One region of the Bacillus sp. PK5-006 genome, then DNA from elsewhere that is predicted to be linked to it. Evidence: riboswitches for the same ligand, from Rfam matches in the RefSeq annotation. Region 1 holds a riboswitch; each other region holds the start of a gene.
The links. A riboswitch is a leader RNA that binds a small molecule or an ion and turns the genes downstream of it on or off. The one in region 1 is predicted to bind S-adenosylmethionine.
Positions count from the first base shown of each region.

Region 1 (3,282 bases):
CATTGAGGAGGCAGGGATCTTAACGAATTTTTAGTACCACCTGTAGGGGGCAATGAGTTGGTATGAAAAAGAGTTGCCTTAGCATTTGATTTCACCGATATATTTAAACCAAAGCTTCGAGACCCCATAAACTATAGTCACACTTTTAGGTTTGCTTGAGGGAACGATGGAAAAAGCAGTATTGTAATTTCTAATAATTGGGGTGGATTTTCAGTAGGAGATATTCTGGCTAGGAAGATGACTTGAATGTATCAATCCACTTAACTTGTTAGACAACTTATGAGTATAAAAATGGTTTTTAAGAAGATAACGTATGTTCAATATCTTCTTAAACTCAACTATAGAAGTAATACGATTAAACTTAATATCAAGTTGATTGAGATGACAAAAAATAAAGAACCGCTTAAAAAAGCGGTTCTTTATTATGAAGGTCAGCTTTTTCTGTAAGTTTTCGCCTATTTCCACACTTGATCAGCAATCTCAATCACATGACGCAGCTTTTCCCATTGTTGCTCTTCTGTTAACAGGTTGCCTTCCTCTGTTGAGGCGAATCCGCATTGTGGACTCAAACAGATTTGGTTAATGTCCACATATTGAGCCGCTTCCTCAATGCGTTTTTTAATCTGTTCAACTGGCTCAAGCTCTCCATATTTTGAAGTGACAAGGCCTAGTACGATTTGAAGGTTTGGGTTCTTCACATATCGAAGGGGCTCAAATCCGCCAGAACGATCGTCGTCAAACTCTAAAAAGAGACCATCAAGATCTAAGCCGGCAAAAATTGTTTCTGCCGCTGCTTCGTAACCACCTTCAGCTGCCCATGTCGATTTAAAGTTACCTCGGCAAATGTGCATCGTGATCACCAAATCCTCTGGGCGGTCGGCAACAGCTTCATTGATTGTCTTTGCAAACGATTCACGAAGTTCATCTTCTTCTCGGCCAAAGGCTTTGATTTGTTCGTGGCCTTTTTCGGAAAAGAACACTGCCCATGCCGTATCATCCAGCTGCAAGTAGCGGCAGCCTGCATCATAAAAAGCACGGATGGCTTTCTTATACGCTTGTGCCACATCATGGTGGAATTCCTCTAAGCTGTCATACACTCCTTCTTCAAGCTTTCCACGGAAAAAGAGCATATTCGGACTTGGAATCGTCATTTTAGCCGTATGATCACCAGCGATGCTGTGAAGGAAACGATAATCCTCCAGCATTGGATGATCTGTAAAATCGATCTTGCCTGTTACCTTGATCCCTCTAGCTTTTGTCGTTGTGTTATGGAATTGAATGCCTTGATCTGCTTCAAATCCTTCAACTCCATCGAGTCCTTCAAGAAAGTCAAAATGCCACCATGCACGTCGGAACTCACCATCTGTGACAACCTCTAACCCAATTTCTTTTTGCTTCTCTACAATACGTGTAATTTCTTCGTTTTCAATTTGTCGGAGCTGCTCTGCTGTCAGCGTACCGTCTGCTTTTTGCTTGCGTGCTTCCTTGATGCGCTCTGAACGAAGTAAACTTCCTACTTGATCTGCGCGGAATGGCGGTTTCGTTGTTTTCTTTCCAATGGTTTGTACTTGTGTCATGCTGAATCCCTTCTTTCTTCAGGTTAAAAAATCAAATAAAAAAGCTCTTCCTTAGATAAGGAAGAGCATCATATACTGTGAGAACTCTGCCTTATCTTCAAACAAGCATTTGCTTGCTTAAGGAATTAGCACCATTCTGTTCCTAGGAACAGCGGTTGCCGGGTTTCACAGGGCCAGTCCCTCCACCACTCTTAATAAGGTTACCTTTTGATTCAATTTTCTTAATAAACACAATTATTCAACGTTTTCAGGGAAAAGTCAATGGTTTTTACAATTTAATTTCCTACATGAACAAATCAGCGACAAGAACACCAGCAAGTCCGACAAGTGAAAGCACGGTGACCATCAATGTCCACGTTTTAAAGGTTTGAGCCATTGATAGGTTAAAGTATTCTTTATAAATCCAGAAACCCGCATCATTCACATGAGAGAATGTAATACTTCCCGCACCTGTTGCGATCACCATTAATTCAGGGCTGACACCCGTCAGGCCAATCAGTGGTGCAGAAATGCCAGCCGCCGTGAGACCGGCGACAGTGGCTGATCCTAAAGAGACACGAAGGACAGCAGCAATGAGCCAAGTCAGAAGCAGGGGAGAAAGTGTGCTTCCTTGCATGATCCCTGCAATGTATTGATCGACGCCGCTATCAATGAGCACTTGTTTAAAGGCACCGCCGCCTGCAATAATTAATAGAATCATAGCAATAGAGCCGATAGAATCCGTGATGGACTTCATCACATCCTGCATGCTCTTTCCTCTTCCAAGCCCAAACGTGTAGATGGCAAGCAGCACTGAGATTAATAGTGCAATCGCCGGTTCGCCTAAAAACTCAGCAGTTGGCAGCAATGGGGAGGATGGGAAGAAAATTTCTAGAAATGCTCTGAATGTCATAAGTAATACAGGCAAAACAGCAGTGAAAATGCTAATGCCGAAGCTAGGCATTTCTTCTTCTGTGAATTCCTTTGGATTAAATAAGTTCTTTGGGATATGTGCGTGCAACTGATCTTTTTTAAATAGTTTCGTAAACAGAAGTCCGCCTACTAAAACAGCAGGAATCGCTAAAATAATCCCAACCAATAAGGTTTGTCCCAAGTTTGCCTGAAAGACATTCGCAATGGCAGTCGGTCCTGGATGAGGAGGGAGGAAGCCATGTGTGGTGATAAGTGCAGCGACGAGCGGCATACCCACATACAGCACAGGAAGTCTTGCAGCTTGAGCGATTGTAAAGACTAATGGAATTAAGATAATGAATCCGGTTTCATAAAATAGAGCAATTCCAATCACAAACCCAGTCAGCATCGTCGCCCATTGGATTTTTCCGATGCCAAATCGGTCAATAAGTGTCATCGCGATCCGTTGAGCTCCGCCAGAATCAGCCATCAATTTCCCAAGCATCGCTCCAAAACCGAGAACGAGTGCCAGGTGTCCGAGCGTACTGCCAAGTCCTTTTTCGACAGAAGCAATCGCTTCTAGTGGTGTCATCCCTTCTAACACAGCAACAATTAAAGAAACAATAATCAAAGAAATAAAAGCGTTTAACTTAAAGACAACCATGAGTAAAAGCAATAACAAAACGCCAAGTCCAATAAACACTAACGACATGATCTTTCCTCCTTTGTGGTGCATAAGGGGGCGCAAACACCCCCTATGCCTTATCCTTCAAGTATGTCTACAGCTTCTTTTAACGTATCCTTTGACCCAACA
Region 1 is NZ_CP096414.1:181,857-185,138, forward strand. It holds gene M1D84_RS00865 (5-methyltetrahydropteroyltriglutamate--homocysteine S-methyltransferase) at 456-1,577, opposite strand; SAM riboswitch class I at 1,666-1,778, opposite strand; gene M1D84_RS00870 (gluconate:H+ symporter) at 1,861-3,180, opposite strand; gene M1D84_RS00875 (four-carbon acid sugar kinase family protein) at 3,231-3,282, opposite strand, start outside.

Region 2 (3,282 bases), 1.4 Mb from region 1:
TCGTAGAAAGGAAGCGCTTGGACTTGGGCATGCATAACGGCTTCTTTTGCTCCATTAGCAATCGCTTCGGTTTCTAGCGCCTCTAATAGTTTGTGGCCAAGGCCGAAGGAGCGCGCCTCTTTTAACACACAAATGCGTTCAAGCTTTGCCTTTGATCCCTCAATGATCCGCAGTCTAGCGGCCGCCTGAGGCTTTTTATCATCATTGTAAATGACAAAATGGGTGGCTTTGTCTTCTAGTTCATCTATTTCGATCTCTATTGGAACTTCTTGTTCTTTGACGAATACTTCTTTTCGAACGTAGTATGCATCTTCTCGTTGTGTTTGTTCTGTTGCGATGACTGTTTTCAAATGTCTTTAACCCTCTTCTCCTAAAATAAATGTTTCATAGACGGTCCAAGATCCGTTCTCTAATTGATATAAAAGGTGGAAGCGATCCACTGTTTCTTCATGGTCAATCTTTCTCAGCTTTAATGTGCCAAGTACGTCTGAATGCTCATCATCGGATAGTTTTTGAGCGACTGTCACATGCGGAACAAAGGCATATTCAGGTGTACCAGCAAGTGGATCGGCGTACAATCTTTCATTGAGCGCCATGATGTCCTCGTTCGGTTCTACTTTCATATAAATGACGTTGTTTACAGGAGCGAATGAACTGAATTTTTTAATACGTAACGTAATAGGAGAAGCATTTTTTGCATAATCTCTTAACGTTGAGACGACCTCAGCCGCTTCTAGATCCGTTAATTCAAAAGGTGTTCTTAATGTTAAATGAGGCGGTATGAGTGCATAGTTCGGATCATAACGCTTCCGGTAAGAGTTCGCAATATCTTGCAATTTTTTTGATGGAAATATAACAACTCCGTATTTCATCATGTTCCCTCCTGAATAAGAAAGTATTTATTATTGTTTATTATAACAAAATTCAGTTGATTAACGAATATGGGAGCATTCTTTTTAACGAAGGCGCAATGAGCGGCTGCCAAAACGTCCATTTATGATCCCCTTCGAATGTCTCAAATAAGTAATCCGCACCAGATTGTTCAAGAAGGGCCTTTAAATCTTCGTTCGGCTGAACAAAATCAAGCACCTGGCCATCTGTTGTTTTCACAGCGGTTTCCTCAAGCCCAATTTGATGGATAATGGCATAATGAGAAAGGGCTGTCGACTGTTTGACGGCTTCTAGAACCGACTCGTCAACGTAAGGGGACTGCAAAATCAGCCCGCCAAATAAAGAAGGATAATCAATGGCTGTCATGAGAGAAATCGTCGCACCAAGTGAATCACCAATAAACGTACGTCCTGATCCAATTTGATAGGTTGGAAAGTGTTGATCAATATAAGGAACCAGTTCATTTGCTAAAAAGCGTTTATACGCTTCAAACTTTGTACCGTCTGGATGATACGTGTTCCGTCTTTCCGTGACATTTTCATAAGGAACACCAATGATAATCGAGCGTTCCATTTCTTTGTTTTGCATCAATTCTTCTGCCTGTCTGCCTATTTTGCCTAGGCGGAAATAATCATGACCATCCTGGGCAATGATGACATGATATGTATAAAGGGGGGAGTAATTGACTGGCAAATAGATCAAAATGGTCATGTCCGCCCCAAGTTCTTTTGACTGTAAGGTTTCTTCTTGAATGATTCCTGTTTTCTTCACCATAATCCATTCCTCCAGCTAACCAAATTCATCATAAAGTGAAACGTTTCCATTCATTGTAACATGAAAAACAGCGTTGTTCCTATATGCTAACATGCAATCAAACCGTATAACATCGATTCTGTTATAAAATACAGAAAATTTTAATTAATCATGACATTTCCCCTTGAAAAATGAGATTTAATGGGTTACAGTATTAAGAATTAGAACAGACAGACAACACATTCTTATCGTGAGAGGTGGAGGGACTGGCCCTTTGAAACCTCAGCAACCGGTATGCATCACTTCATGTGATGTACCAAGGTGCTAAATCCAGCAAGCAGCTTTTTTGCTTGGAAGATAAGAGGAAGCGATTAAACCCCTTCTTCTTATGAAGAAGGGGTTTTCTGTTTTGAAATCAGATTTTTACTTAGGATGGTGTCAAATGACAGAACATGTGGAAACGAAATTAGCGCAGATTGGAAACCGTAGCGAAGAGGTGACTGGCACTGTCAGTCCTCCCGTTTACCTTTCAACGGCATACAGACATAGAGGTATAGGGGAATCTACAGGATTTGATTACATTCGAACGAAAAACCCAACAAGACAGCTCGTAGAGGATGCAATTGCTTCACTCGAAGAAGGGACGGCCGGTTTTGCCTTCAGTTCGGGAATGGCGGCAATCCAAACGATCATGGCTCTATTTGAAAGCGGAGATGAACTCATCGTCTCATCAGACCTATATGGCGGTACATACCGTTTGTTTGAAAACGAATGGAAAAAGTACGGCTTACGTTTTCTTTATGATGATTTTTCAGATGAAGACTGTTTACGCTCTAAAATCACGCCAAACACAAAAGCGGTCTTTATTGAAACACCGACAAATCCATTAATGCAGGAAGCAGATATTCAAAAAATAGCGAAGATTGCAAAAGAATATGGCGCTTTGGTGATTGTCGATAACACCTTTTACACACCAGTCTTGCAAAAGCCGATTACGCTTGGAGCGGACATTGTCATTCATAGCGCAACCAAATATTTAGGCGGACATAATGACGTTCTTGCCGGGCTTGTGGTCACAAAAGGAGAGCAGCTGTCTGAAGACATGTTCCAGCATCAAAATGCAATTGGAGCGGTTCTATCACCATTTGACTCATGGCTTTTAATGAGAGGAATGAAAACACTGGCTCTTAGAATGCGCCAGCACGAGGCAAATGCGAAGGAGCTGGCTGAGTTTTTAAAGAAACAGCCAGAAATTCAAGATGTGCTTTATCCAGGAAAGGGAGGCATGCTGTCATTCCGAGTAGCCAAAGAGGACTGGGTCAATCCATTTTTGAAACAGCTGAAAACGATTTGTTTTGCTGAAAGCCTTGGCGGAGTTGAAAGCTTCATTACGTATCCTGCAACACAAACGCACATGGATATTCCAGAAGAGATTCGCATTGCAAACGGTGTATGTAACAAGCTGCTCCGTTTCTCTGTTGGCATCGAGCATGTAGATGACTTGAAAGCAGACTTGAAACAGGCACTATCACAAGTAAAAGAGGAGGTACACGCCAAATGACCACACACGATTGGACACTCGAAACACAACTCGTTCATAATGCGTTTAAAACAGACCGTTCAACAGGTGCAGTCAGT
Region 2 is NZ_CP096414.1:2,521,056-2,524,337, reverse strand. It holds gene M1D84_RS13120 (GNAT family N-acetyltransferase) at 1-350, opposite strand, end outside; gene M1D84_RS13115 (YjcG family protein) at 357-872, opposite strand; gene M1D84_RS13110 (alpha/beta hydrolase) at 925-1,665, opposite strand; SAM riboswitch class I at 1,887-2,008, shown strand; gene M1D84_RS13105 (methionine biosynthesis PLP-dependent protein) at 2,087-3,205, shown strand; gene metC (cystathionine beta-lyase) at 3,202-3,282, shown strand, end outside.
Region 2: another riboswitch for S-adenosylmethionine. It lies ahead of M1D84_RS13105 (methionine biosynthesis PLP-dependent protein); the one in region 1 lies ahead of M1D84_RS00865 (5-methyltetrahydropteroyltriglutamate--homocysteine S-methyltransferase).

Region 3 (3,282 bases), 810 kb from region 1:
GATAAAATGTCTTGCTCAGGAAGCAGGTAGTTCATCACAGAGAAAATGGACTTTTTCATTTCTCCTGCATATTCTGTTCCACCGATAAGTATCGTGCGTTTTTCAAAAGAAACGATGATAAACGTTTCAGAGTTTGTGCCATCTGTTGCAGGATCTGCTTTAAAGTGCGGTGCAGATAAGATGGTGAAAGGTTTTTCGTTTGAAGAAGGTGTTGACCCGTCAGGTCTGATAAATAGCTGCTTGGCAAAAAGATTGTGCCATGCGAATTCGTTTACAACTGTAATCGGCATACGATATCTTTCATCAGCGCCTGCAAACCCTTCAAAGACGAATAGTTCATCACGTTCTTTTAAGTATGACACAACCTTTGTATATAAACGGTCAAATGCTTCTTTGGAGATCGGCTGGTTTACTTGACCCCAATCGATTTTATGTTCAGAGCTTTCTTCTTTGACGATAAATTTATCTTTAGGCGAACGTCCTGTATAGGCTCCAGTTGTAGCGCGGACAGCTCCAGTTGATGTTAAAACGCCTTCATTACGTGCCAAAATCTTTTCAACAAGTTTCGGAACAGATAAATTTTGGTGCGTATTTTCTAATGAGAGCAATGACTGCAAATCTTCTTTTAAATCCACTGAGTTCATAAAAAAACCCTTCCTTTACCGTTGAATTTGTTTGTTTCGATTAGTATAACACATTGATAATAATAGTCTATACTATTTAAAAATTTTTGTGTGTGTTTTTTCATTTCTGCTATGAAAATATGCTTTTTGGTGATGCTAATGGTGAGGAGAAAAAAGAGGGAGATAATTCTTATGAAGCATTGACATGACGCAAGGGTTTAAGATAAGATATCTTATTGAACGGATACTCTTATCCCGAGTTGGTGGAGGGACAGGCCCGATGAAGCCCAGCAACCGGTTTCTTATGAAAAAGGCATGAAAATGCTGAGAAACCAAGGTGCTAACCTGATGCAAGGTACAAGAACACCTTGAGCGATAAGAGTGAAAGGCATGCGATCTCAGACCCTTTCCTCGCAATGAAGGAAATGGTTTTTTTATTTTTGGGATATCATATGAACAAATTGCCAATAACATCTCTAATATAAACGTTTTCAAATATAAGAGGGAACGAGTTCCGTATCATATTGGAGGCCTCATCTTGGGATGATGTGGTCTTGTACAGGAGGAAATAGCCATTATGAGTCAAAATCGTCGTTTATTTACTTCAGAATCAGTGACAGAAGGACATCCGGATAAAATCTGTGATCAAATTTCAGACAGCATTTTGGATGAAATTTTAAAGAAAGATCCAAATGCACGTGTTGCCTGTGAAACTTCTGTTACAACCGGTCTCGTATTAGTAAGCGGTGAAATTACAACGTCTACTTATGTCGATATTCCAAAGACGGTGCGTGACACAATTAAGGAAATTGGCTACACACGTGCGAAATATGGTTTTGATGCGGAAACATGTGCGGTACTTACATCAATTGATGAACAGTCTGCTGATATTGCGCAAGGTGTAGACAAAGCGCTTGAAGCACGTGAAGGAACAATGACTGAAGAAGAAATTGATGCGATTGGTGCAGGTGACCAAGGATTGATGTTTGGTTTTGCCAATAACGAAACCGAAGAGCTCATGCCGCTGCCAATTTCACTAGCGCATAAATTATCTCGCCGTTTAACAGAAGTACGCAAGAATGAAACACTTGCATACCTTCGTCCAGACGGAAAAACACAAGTTACAGTTGAATATGATGAGCAAAACAAACCAGTTCGTATTGACACAGTGGTTATTTCTACGCAGCATGCACCAGAAGTGACGCTTGAACAAATTCAAAGTGACTTAAAAGAGCATGTCATCAGTCCTGTCGTTCCAAGTGAACTGATTGATGAACAGACAAAATACTTTATTAACCCAACTGGCCGTTTCGTGATCGGTGGACCTCAAGGGGATGCTGGTTTAACTGGACGTAAAATCATCGTTGATACGTATGGCGGATACGCTCGTCATGGCGGCGGTGCTTTCTCAGGTAAGGATGCAACGAAGGTTGACCGTTCTGCGGCATACGCTGCACGTTACGTAGCGAAAAACATCGTAGCTGCCGGCCTTGCAGATTCTTGTGAAGTACAGCTTGCTTATGCAATTGGGGTTGCACAGCCTGTATCGATTTCAATTGATACATTCGGAACAGGAAAAGCTTCAGAAGAAAAATTAATTGAAGTGGTTCGTGCAAACTTTGATCTTCGTCCAGCTGGCATTATTAAAATGCTTGACCTGCGCCGTCCGATCTACAAACAAACAGCTGCATACGGGCATTTCGGCCGTCACGACTTAGATCTTCCGTGGGAAAAAACGGATAAAGCCGATACACTTCGCAAAGAAGCATTGGGACAATAACAACATAAAAAACCGCTTATTTTAAGCGGTTTTCCTTTTGATTAAAAAAAAATCTGCAAAAAGCGAAAAAATGTGAAACAAAATCGGACAAAATACTGTCTAATTATAGGTCTACTTTTAAGAAATAACATAACGTGGAGGCAATAATATGTGTGGGTTTGTTGGTGTATTTAATCACCGTCCATTGTCCGAAACTACTGAACAGGAAGAGCTAATTAAACAAATGAACCGTCTCATCGTTCATCGTGGTCCGGATGATGAGGGTTACTTTCATGATGAGCATGTAGGATTTGGATTTAGACGTTTAAGTATTATAGATGTTGAGCACGGAAAGCAGCCGCTTTCTTATGAAGATGAAAAGTATTGGATTATTTTCAACGGAGAAATTTATAACTATGTGGAGCTGAAGGAAGAGCTTGTGAAAAAAGGCTATACGTTCAGCACAGATTCTGATACGGAAGTACTTCTTGCCACATACCGTCATTATAAAGAAGAAGCGGCTTCAAAGCTTCGCGGCATGTTTGCATTTTTAATTTGGGATAAGGAAGCGCAATTATTATATGGCGCAAGAGATCCTTTTGGCATCAAACCGCTTTATTTTACACAAATGGATGAGCAAGTGTACTTTGCGTCTGAACGCAAAAGCTTGATGGCAGTAAGCGAGAACATTTTATTTGATGAGACATCCTTACAGCAATATATGTCATTCCAGTTCGTACCTGAGCCAAATACACTTGATCAAAAGGTGCACAAAGTAGAGCCGGGCCATCAGTTTACTTTACGCCCAGGACAGGAGATTGAATTTAAGACTTACTGGAAAGTTCAATTCAAGCCTGAGCAAACACAAGAACAAAAACTGATTGAAGAAGTCCGCGATGC
Region 3 is NZ_CP096414.1:987,586-990,867, forward strand. It holds gene pckA (phosphoenolpyruvate carboxykinase (ATP)) at 1-644, opposite strand, end outside; SAM riboswitch class I at 871-1,005, shown strand; gene metK (methionine adenosyltransferase) at 1,201-2,403, shown strand; gene asnB (asparagine synthase (glutamine-hydrolyzing)) at 2,552-3,282, shown strand, end outside.
Region 3: another riboswitch for S-adenosylmethionine. It lies ahead of metK (methionine adenosyltransferase); the one in region 1 lies ahead of M1D84_RS00865 (5-methyltetrahydropteroyltriglutamate--homocysteine S-methyltransferase).